DNA from 2 places in the Rhizobium sp. CFBP 8752 genome. Region 1 is predicted to be linked to the other one. Evidence: predicted binding sites of a transcription regulator. Region 1 holds the regulator's gene; the other holds the start of a gene.

Evidence for each region. The regulator PhoB, encoded in region 1, activates phosphate uptake and scavenging genes when phosphate is short. The targets are predictions, from matches to a motif close to TGTCATNNANCTGTCAT.
Region 2: a site for PhoB is predicted at 4,218-4,234, ahead of IFT59_RS06730 (UDP-2,3-diacylglucosamine diphosphatase). Genes of this name have one in related genera too.

The regions. Positions count from the first base shown of each region.
Region 1 covers NZ_JACYUZ010000003.1:123,524-131,088, forward strand. The annotation lists gene argF (ornithine carbamoyltransferase) at 1-49, opposite strand, end outside; gene IFT59_RS16540 (aspartate aminotransferase family protein) at 99-1,295, opposite strand; gene IFT59_RS16545 (GcrA family cell cycle regulator) at 1,747-2,286, shown strand; gene IFT59_RS16550 (PACE efflux transporter) at 2,483-2,917, shown strand; gene IFT59_RS16555 (ArsR/SmtB family transcription factor) at 2,856-3,644, opposite strand; gene IFT59_RS16560 (DMT family transporter) at 3,769-4,683, shown strand; gene phoB (phosphate regulon transcriptional regulator PhoB) at 4,665-5,348, opposite strand; gene phoU (phosphate signaling complex protein PhoU) at 5,474-6,187, opposite strand; gene pstB (phosphate ABC transporter ATP-binding protein PstB) at 6,239-7,054, opposite strand; gene pstA (phosphate ABC transporter permease PstA) at 7,070-7,565, opposite strand, start outside.
Region 2 covers NZ_JACYUZ010000001.1:1,411,588-1,419,152, forward strand. The annotation lists gene IFT59_RS06710 (TolB family protein) at 1-192, shown strand, start outside; gene bluB (5,6-dimethylbenzimidazole synthase) at 274-975, shown strand; gene IFT59_RS06720 (hypothetical protein) at 976-1,665, opposite strand; gene IFT59_RS06725 (NADP-dependent malic enzyme) at 1,751-4,069, opposite strand; gene IFT59_RS06730 (UDP-2,3-diacylglucosamine diphosphatase) at 4,288-5,103, shown strand; gene dgcA (N-acetyl-D-Glu racemase DgcA) at 5,128-6,108, opposite strand; gene IFT59_RS06740 (MlaE family lipid ABC transporter permease subunit) at 6,167-7,372, shown strand; gene IFT59_RS06745 (ABC transporter ATP-binding protein) at 7,372-7,565, shown strand, end outside.

The DNA of each region.
Region 1 (7,565 bases):
CCTCCGGCGAAACCGCCGAAAGATCCAGGAAATGCTTTGGTGATGCCATGCTATCGTCCCCTATCGAGGGGAACCGTTACCGGCACCCCTCATCTCGCTCAGGCTGTTTTCTTGAGTTCTGCCTGGGTCAGCTTTTCGGCTGCCCGTTCGATCCGTGCGAGCCCCTCGCGGGCTTCCTCGGCCGTGATCGTCAACGGCGGCAGAAGGCGCACGACGTTATCGCCCGCAGGTACCGACAGCATTTTCTCATCGCGCATTGCAACGACCAGATCGCCAGCAGGCACCCTCGCCTTGATGCCGAGCATCAGGCCTTCGCCTCTGATATCTTCGATCACATCAGGGAAACGGTCCTTCAGGCTTGCCAGTCCCTGGCGAAACACGAGCGCAACATCGCGGACGTTTTCAAGGAAGCCATCGGCCAGCACGACATCGAGCACTGCGTTGCCGCAGGCCATGCCGAGCGGATTGCCGCCATAGGTCGTGCCGTGAATGCCGGGCTTCATGCCGGAAGCAGCCTCTGCTGTTGCAAGGCAGGCGCCGAACGGGAAGCCGCCGCCGATGCCCTTGGCAACAGCCATGATATCAGGCGTGATGCCTGTCAGTTCGTGGGCGAAGAACCGGCCGGTGCGGCCAACCCCGCTCTGCACTTCGTCGAGGATCAGCAGCAGACCCCGGTCGTCGCAGATGCGACGCAGCTCGCGCAGGAATTCCTTGTCCACGACGCGCACGCCGCCCTCGCCCTGGATCGGCTCGATCAGCAGGGCGCCGGTGTTTTCGTTTATCGCAGCGTTGAGGGCATCGAGATCACCGAATGGGACCTGATCGAACCCTGGCGCCTTCGGGCCGAAGCCTTCCATGTATTTTTCCTGACCACCGGCGGCGATCGTCGCGATGGTCCGGCCGTGGAAAGCACCCTCGAAGGTGATGATGTGGAATTTCTCCGGATGGCCCTTGGAGAAATGATAGCGACGCGCCGTCTTGATGGCGGTCTCAAGCGCTTCGGCGCCGGAATTGGTAAAGAACACCTTGTCGGCGAACGTGGCATCCACCAGACGGCGGGCCAGACGCTCCTGCTCCGGGATCTCGTAGAGGTTGGAAAGGTGCCAGACCTTCTCGGCCTGCGACTTCAGCGCGTTTACCAGATGCGGATTGGAATGACCGCAGGAGGTGACGGCAACGCCTGCCCCGAAATCCAGATATCGCTCGCCACCTTCCGTCACAAGCCATACGCCCTCGCCTCGATCAAAGCGCAAAGGTGCCCGGGCAAACGTGTCGTAAAGTGCGGCTTCAGCCATGGCGACATCACTCCTCTGGGTAGGTTCCGACCCCCCTCTCCAGACCTCTCCGGAGACCGGGAATGCGGCCTGAAAAATCAAAAATGCCGCCCACCGGGCGGCGCGGGCACTATCATGGCTAAGTGCCTCCATGTCAACAAAACTTGGTGTTTTATAGGGCTTTCGGGGCATATGCCGCGATGCAACCTGATGCTGTATTGCGGCATTTCGGTCTGTGACAAAAATGACTCTTGAGGGCAGCAAGTTGGGGAAAACCGCGAAATCGATTCGCGGCGATTCGAGCGACTCTTGCCACGGAGTCAGCCACACACTAGGTTAATCCTCAATTACTAGAACGCATGCGGCGGAACTAGTCACCTCGAAGCATAGATTGCGTGGGTGCGGCGGATTTATTTCGCCGCAGAGGTGAACGGATTCTGTCTGCCAGCAACGTTCAAAGGCGGAGAACGGCATGAACTGGACTGATGAGCGCGTCGAGCGACTTAAAAAACTATGGTCGGAAGGTCTCAGCGCCAGCCAGATTGCAGCCCAACTTGGAGGCGTAAGCCGCAATGCCGTGATCGGCAAAGTGCACCGTCTCAACCTTCCGGGTCGCGCCAAAGCAGGCGGTTCGGCGTCGGCCAATCGCCCGGCATCTAAGCGCCCAGCGCCCGCAGCTCCGCGCGCGCCGAGCTTTGCCGGACGCGACACAGCCCGTCCCGCAGCACGGACGGTGGGTGCAAACGCACTCAAGGAAGATCAGGACGTCAACGTCGCCGAACCGGTGAAATACACCGCTTCCGGCAGCGTCGTTGTGCCGATCTCGCGCCGTCTGTCGCTGACGGATCTCACCGAGCGCACATGCAAGTGGCCGGTTGGCGATCCGCTGACGGACGACTTTCATTTCTGCGGTTGCGATGCGCAGGATGCGTCGCCCTATTGCAAATATCACGCGAAGCTTGCCTACCAGCCGGTGCACGAGCGCCGTCGTCCGGCTGCTCGCGCGTCCTAAGTCAGGCGGCTGCGGAAACAAGATCGAAGGCGGGCTCTGGCCCGCCTTTTGCGTTTTCGGCATGGCTGACTTGCGCTGAAAAAACTTGCCTCGCACTCCCTGGGCTCCTATTTCGGCCTCGAGAGAGGACGACCTCCCCCTGAATGGGCATAACGCCGGGACGACCCGGCATGAACCTCACCTAAAGGGGAAGATCATGCGCTCGATAAGAGACCGTATTCGCCACGCCATCAGCTTTGAAATCATCGGGCTTCTGATGATGGTGCCGCTCGGCGCTTTCGTCTTCGACATGCCGGCCGAACATATGGGCATTGTCGGCGTCGTGTCTGCGACGGTCGCGACCGGCTGGAACTACCTCTACAATCTGGGTTTCGACCGCTTTCTGCAGGCGCGACGGGGTACGACGCTAAAGACGCCTGCCTTGCGCATTGCTCATGCGGTGCTGTTCGAAATCGGTCTGCTGGTCGTGCTGATGCCGTTTATCGCGTGGTATCTGCAGATTACCCTTCTCCATGCGCTGACAATGGATATCGCGATCGCGCTGTTCTACGTGGTCTATGCCTATCTCTTCAATCTTGGCTACGACAAGTTGTTCCCGCTGCCGGAATGGAAGACCCAGGAAGCCGCCTGACCATCAGAGTTTCGGACGGTGCAATACGCCAGTCCGATGGAAGCCTGAATTTGTCAGCAAACCCGATCTCTCCGGCGCGCGTGATCCGCAGAGCCCGGGTTTCCTCTCGGCGGCTGATCCAGCCGACGCCAAGAGCGCGGTCCAGCAGCGCCGCACCCATTTGTCCCGCCAGATGCGGCCGTCGCTCGCTCCAATCGAGGCATGTCCGGCAGAGCGGGCGTTTCGAACGGGTCAGCTGGTCGAGATCGATCCCGAAATCACAAAAGAAACGCCGGCCTTCATCGGTGATCAGGCCGGCTCCATCGCCGAGCAGCAGATAGCCGTTGCCGGTCAGGGAGTCGGCGAGCGCGATGGCGAGACGGCCGGCCATGTGGTCGTAACAGGTGCGGACTAGCCGTAACGCCTCGTCTTTCGGGCCGACAGGATGATGGCGCTTCGGCCCATCCGCGGCGACTGCCATCAACGCGTGGATCGCGTGCGCGACTTCCGGAGAGGCAAGTCGGTAATAGCGGTGCCTGCCCTGCTTCTCGACCTCGATCAGGCGAGCCTGCGCCAGTTTGCCGAGATGGCCGCTGGTGGTCTGCGCGGTGACGCCGGCGTGGCGTGCCAGTTCGCCTGCCGTCAGCGCCTGTCCGCCCATCAGCGCGGACAGCATGTTGGCGCGCGCGACATCGCCGATCAGGCTTGCAACCTCCGCAATCGTGTTTCCTGAAACCATATTGGACATGATCCGGTTCTAGCACCGGAAAACTTTGCCGTCAGCGGTCAACGGTTCGGCCGTCGCCGAAGCATTTCTTTTCCTCTCTCCGCTAAGAGGGGCGGAGATTGCATGGATGGGGATAGGAACTGGAATGGCGGACACTAAAACAAGCATGGCAACGGATCTGTTGCTGCTCCTCACGCTCGCGACGCTTTGGGGCGCGTCCTACACGCTGATCAAAGTCGGTGTGGAGACGATTTCGCCTGTCACCTTTATTGCCGTCAGAACACTGGTCGCCGGGCTCATTCTCGCTGCGGCACTACGCCTTCGCGGATTGAAGCTGCCGACCGACCGGCAGACCTGGAAGCTTTTCACGGTTCAGGCCTGCCTCAACAGCGCGGTCCCCTTCACCCTGATTGCCTGGGCCGAACAGACGACCGATGCGGGCCTTGCCACCATTTTGAGTTCCACGACACCGATCTTCGCGTTTCTGCTGACGGCGCTGATCACGCGCCATGAAAGCGTCTCTGCGGCCAAGCTGTTTGGAGTTGCCGCAGGCATTGTCGGCATATGCCTGATCGTCGGCATTGAGGCGCTTGCCGGCTCGGGCGAGAACCTCTGGGCTCAACTCGCCATCGTGGCGGCGACGATCTGCTATGCGGCGGCTGCCATCTTCGGCAAGAATTTTAAGGGATTGGACCCGATGATGCCCGCCGCGGGATCGCTGATTGCAGGCGCGGCCATCCTCATTCCCGTGAGCCTCGTGGTCGACAGACCCTGGACGCTGACTCCCAGCACCGATTCCATGCTCGCCCTGTTGGCGCTCGCGGTATTTTCGACGGCGCTCGCCTTCGTCATCTATTTCCGGCTCGTGCAGACGCTCGGCTCCGTCGGCACGACGGCGCAGGCCTATCTGCGGGTGCCGATCGGCGTTGGCATCGGTGTCGTGTTTCTCGGCGAAACGCTTGCCTCGACAGCCTGGCTCGGCCTGGCCTGCGTGGTGGCCGGTGTCATTGCCATGACGCTGCCGGCTAGGAGACGCGGTGCTCAGGCTTCCATCGAGTAGCCGGCACCGCGGACCGTGCGGATGACGTCCTGCATGTTGGAGAAGTTGAGTGCCTTCCGCAGGCGCCCCACATGCACGTCGACGGTGCGTTCGTCGACATAGATGTCATGGCCCCAGACGCCGTCGAGCAACTGCGAGCGCGAAAAGACGCGGCTGGGCGACGCCATCAGGAATTCCAGAAGTCTAAACTCTGTCGGCCCGAGGCGAACTTCGCGGCTCTTGCGGTGAACGCGATGGGTTTCGCGATCGAGTTCGATATCGCCGCATTTGAGGACGCTCGAAAGGACCTCCGGTCGGGCACGGCGCAGCATCGCCTTGACGCGGGCCATCAGTTCCGGCGTCGAGAAAGGCTTGACCACATAGTCGTCTGCGCCGGTGGCAAGCCCGCGAACGCGCTCGCTTTCTTCGCCGCGCGCCGTCAGCATGATGATCGGCAGGCGTTCCGTCTCCGGCCGCATACGCAGGCGACGGCAGAGTTCGATGCCTGAAACGCCCGGCAGCATCCAGTCGAGAATGAGAAGATCCGGAACGCGCTCCTGAAGCCTGATTTCCGCTTCGTCACCGCGAAGCACGGTATCGACCTCGTAACCCTCGGCCTCCAGGTTATACCGAAGGAGGACGCTGAGGGCCTCTTCGTCTTCCACGACTGCGATCTTCGGCTGCATTCCGACTTGCTCCGTCACTCGTCCCGAACTGCACTTAGATCCGCCAGATCCGCTCGCGCTGCTTCAGGTCATTGGTTTTGGCAGTTATCGTCCCGAAACCGGCAGGCGATTTCGGGAGAGCTGCATCATGTCCCGGCGGAGCCGAGCATGTTGGACGTATCGTCCTTCGGACGTTCGCCCTCCGGCTGTGCGCCGGTCGCGATGTAGTAGATGGTCTCGGCGATATTGGTCGCGTGGTCGCCGATGCGCTCGATGTTCTTGGCGCAGAACAGGAGATGGGTGCAGGTGGTGATGTTGCGCGGATCCTCCATCATGTAGGTGAGGAGTTCGCGGAACAGCGAGGTGTACATCGCGTCAATCTCTTCATCGCGCTGGCGGATGATTTCGGCTTTTTCCGCGGAGCGGTTGGCGAAGACATCAAGAACGTCCTTGAGCTGCACCAGCGCCAGTTCGGAAAGATGCTCCAGACCACGGGCGAGCTTGCGCGGGACGCCTGTTCCCTGCACGGCGAGCACGCGCTTGGCGGTGTTCTTACCAAGGTCGCCGACGCGTTCCAGGTCAGCTGCAATGCGCAGCGTGCCGATGATTTCGCGAAGGTCGGCCGCCATCGGCTGGCGCTTGGCGATGGTGACGATCGCCTTGTCCTGGATATCGCGCTCGGCATGGTCGAGAATGACGTCGTCCGAGATGACCTTCTGGGCCAGCGCCGAGTCGGAGTTGACGAGCGCACGCACGGCGTCACCGCACATCTGCTCCGCCAGGCCGCCCATTTCGGAGATCCGGCGGTTCAGGTATTTCAGTTCCTCGTCATAGGCCGAGAGAATATGGGTCGAAACCATGTGTCTGATCCTTGATGTCTGCAGTTGCGGCTGACGGGCTCTGCGCCCGCATCAGCCGAAGCGGCCCATGATGTAATCCTGGGTGCGCTGGTCATCCGGATTGGTGAACATCTTGTCGGTATCGTTTTCCTCGACCAGGTGGCCGAGATGGAACATTGCCGTGCGCTGTGAAACGCGGGCCGCCTGCTGCATCGAGTGGGTGACGATCACGATCGTGTAGTTGGCGCGCAGTTCGTGGATCAGTTCCTCGACCTTGGCCGTGGCGATGGGGTCGAGTGCCGAGCACGGCTCGTCCATCAGAATGACTTCAGGCGAAACGGCGATCGCACGGGCGATGCAAAGGCGCTGCTGCTGACCGCCGGAAAGGCCGGTACCGCCTTCATGCAGGCGATCCTTGACTTCTGCCCAGAGGCCGGCGCGCTGCAGGCTTGCCTCGACGATCGCGTCCATTTCCGTCTTGCCGCGGGCAAGACCGTGGATGCGGGGACCGTAGGCAATGTTCTCGTAGATCGACTTCGGGAACGGGTTCGGCTTTTGGAACACCATGCCGACCCGGGCACGCAGCTCCACGACGTCGATTTCCTTGTCGTAGATATCGTCGCCGTCGAGCGTGATCTTGCCGGTGACGCGGCAACCCTCGATCGTGTCGTTCATGCGGTTCATCGTGCGCAGGAAGGTGGACTTGCCGCAGCCAGACGGACCGATCAAAGCAGTGACGGTATTTTGGCGGACATTCAGGTTCACGTCATAAAGAGCGCGCTTGTCACCGTAATAAACGGAGACATCCTTGCCGATCATCTTATATGCAACGTCGTTCATTTTCTTGTCCAGCGCCTTCTCAACTGCAGCTTCTGACATCATGTTCATTGCTTCCCCCTTCCTCTACCAACGCCGTTCGAAGCGGCGTCGCAAGAGAATTGCGCCAACATTCATCAAGATCAGGAACAGGAGCAGGATCATGATCGCTCCCGAGGTTCGTTCAACGAAGGCGCGTTCCGCCTCGTTAGCCCACATGTAGATCTGTACCGGCAGCGCTGTCGACGGATCCATCGGCGTGGTCGGATAGTTCGCCACGAAGGCGACCATGCCGATCAAGAGGAGCGGCGCGGTTTCGCCAAGGGCGTGCGCGAGGCCGATGATCGTACCGGTCAGGATACCGGGCATGGCAAGCGGCAGGACATGGTGGAAGATGGTCTGCATCTTCGAGGCACCGAGCCCGAGCGCTGCAGCACGGATCGACGGTGGCACTGCTTTCAGTGCCGCGCGGGTGGCGATGATAATGGTCGGAAGCGTCATCAGCGTCAGCACCAGGCCGCCGACCAGCGAGGCCGAGCGCGGCAGGCCCATGAAGTTGATGAAGACCGCGAGACCCAACAGA
Region 2 (7,565 bases), on a different contig from region 1:
TTCGTATCCTATGACGGCGACGTGTTCGATCATCCGCGCGATCTCGATGTCCGGGTTCGGCTGATGGATATGGATGGCAGCAATGTCGAAACGCTGTTCGAACTGTTCGGCGGGCAGGGCACGATGAATTCGCCAAACTGGTCACCGGACGGTGACGAATTCGCCTATGTCAGGTATTTTCCTGTTTCGTGATGGGCTTGCGATAACTGGTATGGTCGGGCATAGCCTCGGCAGTTTTGCTTCAGCCGTCGCAAGCATTGTTGGGGATAGACGATGCCGCCAATTCCAGACCCGTCCGACGATACGCAAGCGGGCCTTGCTCCGGCAGGCGCCTTTTCCGCGGCGGAGCGGGCAGCGATCTACCGGGTGATCGAAACGCGACGCGACGTTCGCGACCAGTTTCTTGGCGATCCCTTGAGCGACGAGCTTGTATCCCGTCTTCTGGCGGCCGCGCATGCCGCACCGTCAGTCGGTTTCATGCAGCCGTGGAATTTCATCCTCGTCCGTGACCAGGCGATGCGGCAGGCGGCCTGGGAGGCCTTTTCCAAGGCCAATGACGAGGCGGCGGAGATGTTTTCCGGCGGCGAGCGCGATCTTTATCGCAGCCTCAAGCTTGAAGGCATTCGCAAGGCGCCGCTATCGATCTGCGTTACCTGTGATCCGGACAGGGCGGGCCCGGTCGTCCTCGGTCGCACCCACAATCCGCGCATGGATGTCTACTCCACCGTCTGCGCCGTGCAGAACCTGTGGCTTGCCGCGCGCGCCGAAGGCGTCGGTGTCGGCTGGGTCAGCATTTTCCGCGATGAGGACGTGCGCAGGCTGCTGGGTATCCCAGAGCGCGTGGCGATCGTCGCCTGGCTCTGTCTCGGCCATGTGGACCAGCTCTACAGCGAGCCGGAACTGGCCGTGCGCGGCTGGCGCCAGCGCCTTGCACTGGATGATCTGGTGTTTTCCGAGTGCTGGCAGGGTGACTGACTACTGCTGTTGCTGCGGTCCATTTTCGCGGGGGTGGCGCAGATCAATACTGGCTTCAGGGAGAAAAATCGGACCCACCGTGCGGACCTTTGCGGAGGTTTCGTAATTCCGCTCCGGTACCGGCGGCGTGGGATCGATCGCAACCTTCTGGACGGTGGCAGGCTTGCGGGTCCGCAGGTCGGTGATGCTGCCGGAATAGGCCTCCTCATCCTTCGGTAGCGCGATCCCCTTTACCCGGATCCGTTCCTTTTCCTCCTCCTTCGCGACATCCTGGAAATCGGACGGAATGCAGGCATTCTGGCGGATGGCAACGATGGTTGCGCCGCGCTCTTCCCCGGTGACGGACAGGTTGCGGGCTTTGTTGCGCTCGTCAACAAGCACTTCGCGGTTTTCCTCCAGGGCTTGCAGCTGCTCGAGGAGAGGTTCGCACTGGTCGGCCTTGGCCGCGCCAAAGGAAACAATGCTGCCGCCACCGCATCCGGCGCGCCGCATGTCGACGCGAAGTTTGCGGATGTCGGAGTTTGCCTGGCTGAGGTCCTGCGCATATCGGCGCATCTCAGCGGTATTGCCGATCACAACCGGTGTGCTGTGAAGCTTGCGGTACAGATCCGCACAAAGCTGCGCATCCCGCGCCAGGACGGAGGCGGGGACGAAGACGAGCGGAATGAAGATCAGGCCGCGAAATCGCATCGCTTTTCCGGCAATTCGTTAAAACCCATCAAACATAGGCCGGGGCGGATGAAGATATCCTAAACCGCCCCGGCTTCTGTGAGACCTAGCCGAACAGCGACTCTGGCTGCGAGGCTTCGACGACGGCCAGAGCCGCCATATTGACGACGCCGCGGGATGTGACGGACTGGCCGAGAACATGGGCGGGTTTTGCCGTGCCAAGCAGGATCGGGCCGACATGCAGCGCGTCCATCATGGTGCGCACCAGGCCAAGCGAGATGCTGGCCGCATCGAGGTTCGGGAAGACCAGCAGATTGGCTTCACCGGACAATGTGGTGCTCGGCATGGCGCGCTTGCGCAGTTCCTCGGAAAGCGCCGAGCCACCCTGCATTTCACCGTCGACTTCCAGATCCGGCGCCCGTTCGCGAATGATGGCGAGTGCGTCGCGCATCTTCGCGGCGCTTTCGGAATTGCGCGAGCCGAAATTGGAGTGGCAGATGAGGGCCGCCTTCGGTTTGATGCCGAAGCGGCGCACTTCCTGGGCCGAGAGAATGGTGATCTCGGCAATCTCTTCGGCGGTCGGATTGTAGTTGACGAACGTGTCGGTGAAGAAGATCGCACCACGCTGCGAAATCAAGAGGCTGAGGCCGGCGAGCGTCTTCGTGCCTTCACGTTTGCCGATGATCTGGTTGACGTCGCGCAGATGCCGGTCGTAGCGGCCTTCGATGCCGCAAATCAGTGCATCGGCCTCGCCGCGCTGGACCGACAGCGCGCCGATGACCGTGTTGCTGGTGCGCACGATGGTTCGTGCCGCTTCCGGGTTGACGCCCTGGCGACCGACAAGCGCGAAATAGTCGTCGACATAGCCGCGGTAACGCGGATCGTCTTCCGGATTGACGACGGCGAAATCGACATTCGGGCGGATGCGGATGCCGAAACGCTGGAGACGCGCTTCGATGACCGAGGGACGGCCGATCAGGATGGGCCTTGCAATCTGCTCTTCGAGCAGGATCTGTGCGGCTCTCAGAACGCGTTCGTCCTCGCCTTCTGCGAAGATGACGCGGTTTCTTTCGGCAGTCTTGGCCGCCGTGAAGATCGGCTTCATCACGAAGCCGGAGCGCCAGACGAATCGGCTAAGCTGGTCGAGATAGGCTTCGAAATCCTGGATCGGACGAGCGGCGACGCCGCTTTCGGCCGCAGCGCGTGCGACGGCCGGCGCGATGCGCAGGATCAGCCGCGGATCAAATGGCGACGGGATCAGGTAGTCGGGGCCGAAGATCGGCGTTTCGCCGGAATAGGCTTTCGCGGCGACGTCAGAGACTTCCTCGCGGGCAAGTGCTGCGATCGCCTTGACCGCCGCCATCTTCATTTCTTCGTTGATCGTGCGCGCGCCGCAATCGAGCGCACCACGGAAAATGTAGGGGAAGCAGAGGACGTTGTTGACCTGGTTGGCGAAGTCCGAGCGGCCGGTGCAGATCATCGCGTCGGGACGTTCGGCTCGGGCCAGTTCCGGCATGATTTCCGGCGTCGGGTTGGCGAGCGCCATGATCAGCGGCTTTTCGGCCATCTGCACCAGAAGTTCGGGCTTCAACACGCCTGCGGCCGACAGGCCGAGGAAGACGTCTGCGCCGGCGATATTGTCGGCCAGAACGCGGTTGTCGCTTTTCTGGGCGTAGATCGCCTTCCACTCGTCCATCAGCTCGACGCGGCCCTCATAGACCAGCCCTTCGATATCGTGGACCCAGATGTTTTCCTTCTTCGCGCCAAGCGACACGAGAAGATGCAGGCAGGCAAGCGCCGCTGCACCGGCGCCCGACGTGACGATCTTGACGTTATCGATCGTCTTGCCGGCAAGCTCCAGGCCGTTGAGGATCGCGGCGGCGACAATGATCGCCGTTCCGTGCTGATCGTCGTGGAAGACCGGGATATTCATCTTTTCGCGAAGACGACGCTCGACTTCGAAACATTCCGGGGACTTGATGTCTTCGAGGTTGATGCCGCCGAAGGTCGGCTCGAGTGCCGAGATCGTCGAGACCATGGCTTCGATGCCGGGCGCGTCGATTTCGATGTCGAACACATCGATTCCGGCGAATTTCTTGAAGAGGACGGCCTTTCCTTCCATTACCGGCTTGGAGGCAAGCGGGCCGATATTGCCGAGGCCGAGCACGGCAGTGCCATTGGAGACCACGGCGACCAGATTGGCACGCGCGGTAAATTCCGCGGCCATTTCCGGATTGTCGCGGATCGCAAGGCAAGGGGCGGCCACACCCGGCGAATAGGCAAGTGCCAGGTCGCGCTGGTTGCCGAGCGGCTTGGTGGCCTGGATTTCCAGTTTGCCGGGGCGGGGATAGCGGTGGAAGAAGAGAGCCTGTTCGTCGAGATCTCCGGTTACCGGCGATGGTTTCGGATTGTCGTGCCCATCCATGCTCTTATGGCTCCTCGTATCGATTTCCGTCCTGACATGCGAGTCCCCTCCTTACATCAATCGATCCATCGAGAAACTACAATATTTGCGATGCTGTCGGATTTCGCCGCCGGTTTCGGGTGGTCGCCGACTGCGGCGATCGCGCCCCTGTCATCATCCTGAAACACGAGTCTGATTTTCGAAGGGTAGGACAAGGTAGGTAACGAAGGGACGTTTCCGTGGCCGATGCAATCGAGACAAGGCATTTCAGAACCCTGTTCATTTCGGACGTGCATCTCGGCTCCAAAGCCGCCCGCACGGACTTTCTCCTCGATTTCCTGCGCTACCACGAGGCGGAAACGATCGTGCTGGTCGGCGATATCGTCGACGGCTGGCGGTTGAAGCGCAGCTGGAACTGGCCGCAGGGCTGTAACGACGTGGTTCAGAAGCTTTTGCGCAAGGCGCGCAAGGGCACGCGGATCGTCTACATTCCGGGAAACCACGACGAATTCCTGCGCGATTTCCCCGGCATGCATTTCGGCGGTATCGAGGTCGCAGACCGGATGATCTACGAGATGGCAGACGGGCGGAAATACCTGGTGCTGCACGGTGACGAGTTCGACGTCGTGGTGCGCAATGCGCGTCTGCTCGCCTATCTCGGTGACTGGGCCTATGATGCGGCAATCGCCATCAATGTCGGTCTTGCAGCGGTGCGCCGCCGCATCGGCCTGCCATACTGGTCATTCTCCGCCTGGGCGAAGCTGCAGGTGAAGCACGCCGTGAATTTCATCGGCGAGTTCCAGAAGGTTGTCGTCGACGAGGCTCGTCGCAACAATGTCGATGGCATCATCTGCGGCCATATCCATCATGCGGTGATGGAAGACATCGACGGGATCCACTACGTCAACACGGGCGACTGGGTCGAAAGCTGCACGGCGATTGCCGAGCATCGCGACGGGACGCTGGAACTGATCTCCTGGCAGAAGATCGCGAAGACTGCGGAAATCACGACGCTGCCTTCACCGGAGACCATTAGGGGCATGCAGGCTGCGTAACGGCCTGTCGGTGCAAGGGACTCATTATCCCCAGAGATTCGTCCGGGGCGGATAGACCAGCGATCCGTCGTATCGCAGCCCGTCCGGGCGGTCTTGCGCCAAGAGTAGCGGACCGTCGAGATCGGCGTAGTCGGCATCCTGCGCCAGAAGAACTGCGGGGGCCATGGCAAGCGAGGTTCCGACCATGCAGCCGATCATGACGGCAAAGCCCAGTCGCTGCGCTTCCTCCTTCATGATCAGCGCCTCGGTCAGCCCGCCGGTCTTGTCGAGCTTGATGTTGACGGCGTCGTAGCGGTTTCTCAAACTTGCAAGATCGCCGGTTGCGTGCACGCTTTCGTCAGCGCAGATCATCACCTTGCGGCGAATGGTGGCAAGGATTGCATCCTTGCCGGCTGGCAGCGGTTGCTCGATCAACGAGATACCGAGGGCGTCGGCCACATCCAGATGTCGGGCCAGACTGTCCTCTGTCCAACCCTCGTTGGCATCGACGATCAGACGCGAATCGGGCGCTGCCTGCCTGACCGCCCGCATTCGGCTTTCGTCATCGTCTGTGCCGAGCTTGACCTTGAGGAGAGGGCGCGCCGCATTCCTGCGCGCATCCTCTGCCATTGCCTCCGGCTCGCCAAGCGACAGCGTGAAGGCGGTGATGAGCGGCTTTTCGGCAGCTTCAATCATCGATGCGACCGATCGGCCAAGGCTTTTGGCTTCCAGATCCCACAAGGCGCAGTCCACCGCGTTGCGGGCGGCTCCCGGTCGCAGGCGCGTCTGCAGTGTGTGTCGATCCATGCCATCGTGCATCATCGAAGCGAGGGAGTTGATCTCGTCGAGGACGCCTTCGGTTGTTTCACCGTAGCGTTTGTAGGGAACGCATTCGCCCCGGCCGGTCAGGCCGTCGCGGGTGATCGCACAGGTCACCACCTCGGCTTCTGTCTTGGAACCGCGGGAAATCGTAAACACCCCCGCGATCGGGAATTTCTCGATTGTTGCTTCGAAGTGACGCGTCATGGTTTTCCACCTGGGCGTTGTGGCAAATCCGTTCAGGGTCGCTATATTGCCGCTCTCAGTGCTGCGATCAACAGCAGATCGCAGCCGCGTGCTGCTTAACCTAAGCCGAAAGAAACCTGTGCCGTCACAACCTGCCGAAATCAAAGCCGAAGACCTGCCCGGCGGCGATGGCGAGCGCTACATTCTGGCCGGAGAATGGCGCAATCATTCGATTTCGCCGGTCCTCAAGGCGTTTGGCGATCTTGAAAAGAGCAGCGGGTCTGGATCCCTCGAGATCGACGTCTCGGGGATCGACGGAATCGATACATCCGGCGCCTGGCTGATTCGCCGTCTTATGTCGGCAAAAGCCGAGCAGGGTCGCGACGCGAAACTGGTCGGGGCGGAAGGGACGATCGAGGAACTGGTTGGCGCCCTGCCGGAAAAGACCCCGGCACCGCCGCCCAACGATCAGGACAAGCGGTCGCTGTTTGATCGCGTGTTCAGCCCGATCGGCAAGACGATGACGGAATTTGCCGGTGACTTCGTCGCCGCCATGCACATTCTCGGTTCGGCGGTCCGTGGCGCACAGCTGAAATTCGGCCGCGGATCCGGCGTCTCTCCTGCATCCGTCGTGACGCATATCGACCGGATGGGCGTTCGGGCGGTTCCGATCATCCTGCTGATGTCGTTTCTGATCGGCGCGATCATTGCCCAGCAGGGCGCTTTCCAGCTCCGGTATTTCGGGGCAGAAATCTTCGTCGTCGACTTGGTCGGCATTCTGCAGCTTCGCGAAATCGGCGTTCTGATCACTGCGATCATGATCGCCGGCCGTTCGGGCAGCGCGATCACCGCCGAAATCGGCTCCATGAAGATGCGCGAGGAGATCGACGCGCTGACCGTCATCGGCCTTAATCCCGTCGGTGTGCTCGTGTTCCCGCGCCTTGTCGCTCTGACGATCGCACTGCCGCTCCTGACCATCGTCGCGAACCTGTCGGCCCTCTACGGCGCTGCGGTGATCACGCTGGTCTATTCCGGCATCACATTCGATACGTTCCTGTCGCGCCTCAAGGAGGCGGTCGACTTCTCGTCGGTGGCCTCAGGCATGATCAAGGCGCCGTTCATGGCGCTGGCAATCGGCATCGTGGCGGCTGTCGAGGGAATGAAAGTTGGCGGCAGCGCAGAATCGCTCGGCCAGCACGTCACCTCGTCGGTGGTGAAATCGATCTTCGCGGTGATCCTGATCGACGCGATGTTTGCGATTTTCTATTCCGCGATCGATTTTTGATGGGGACCGGCGTGGAAGACGTTCAAACCTTTGACAATACCAAGCCCGCGGAGACGAAGAGCGACGAGCGCAAGGTCGTGCTGTCGGTCAAGGATCTGACGGTCGGCTTCGGCTCGAAGCTCGTGCTGGACAATCTGAACCTCGATATTTACCGGGGCGAGATCCTCGGCTTCGTCGGAGCGTCGGGCACCGG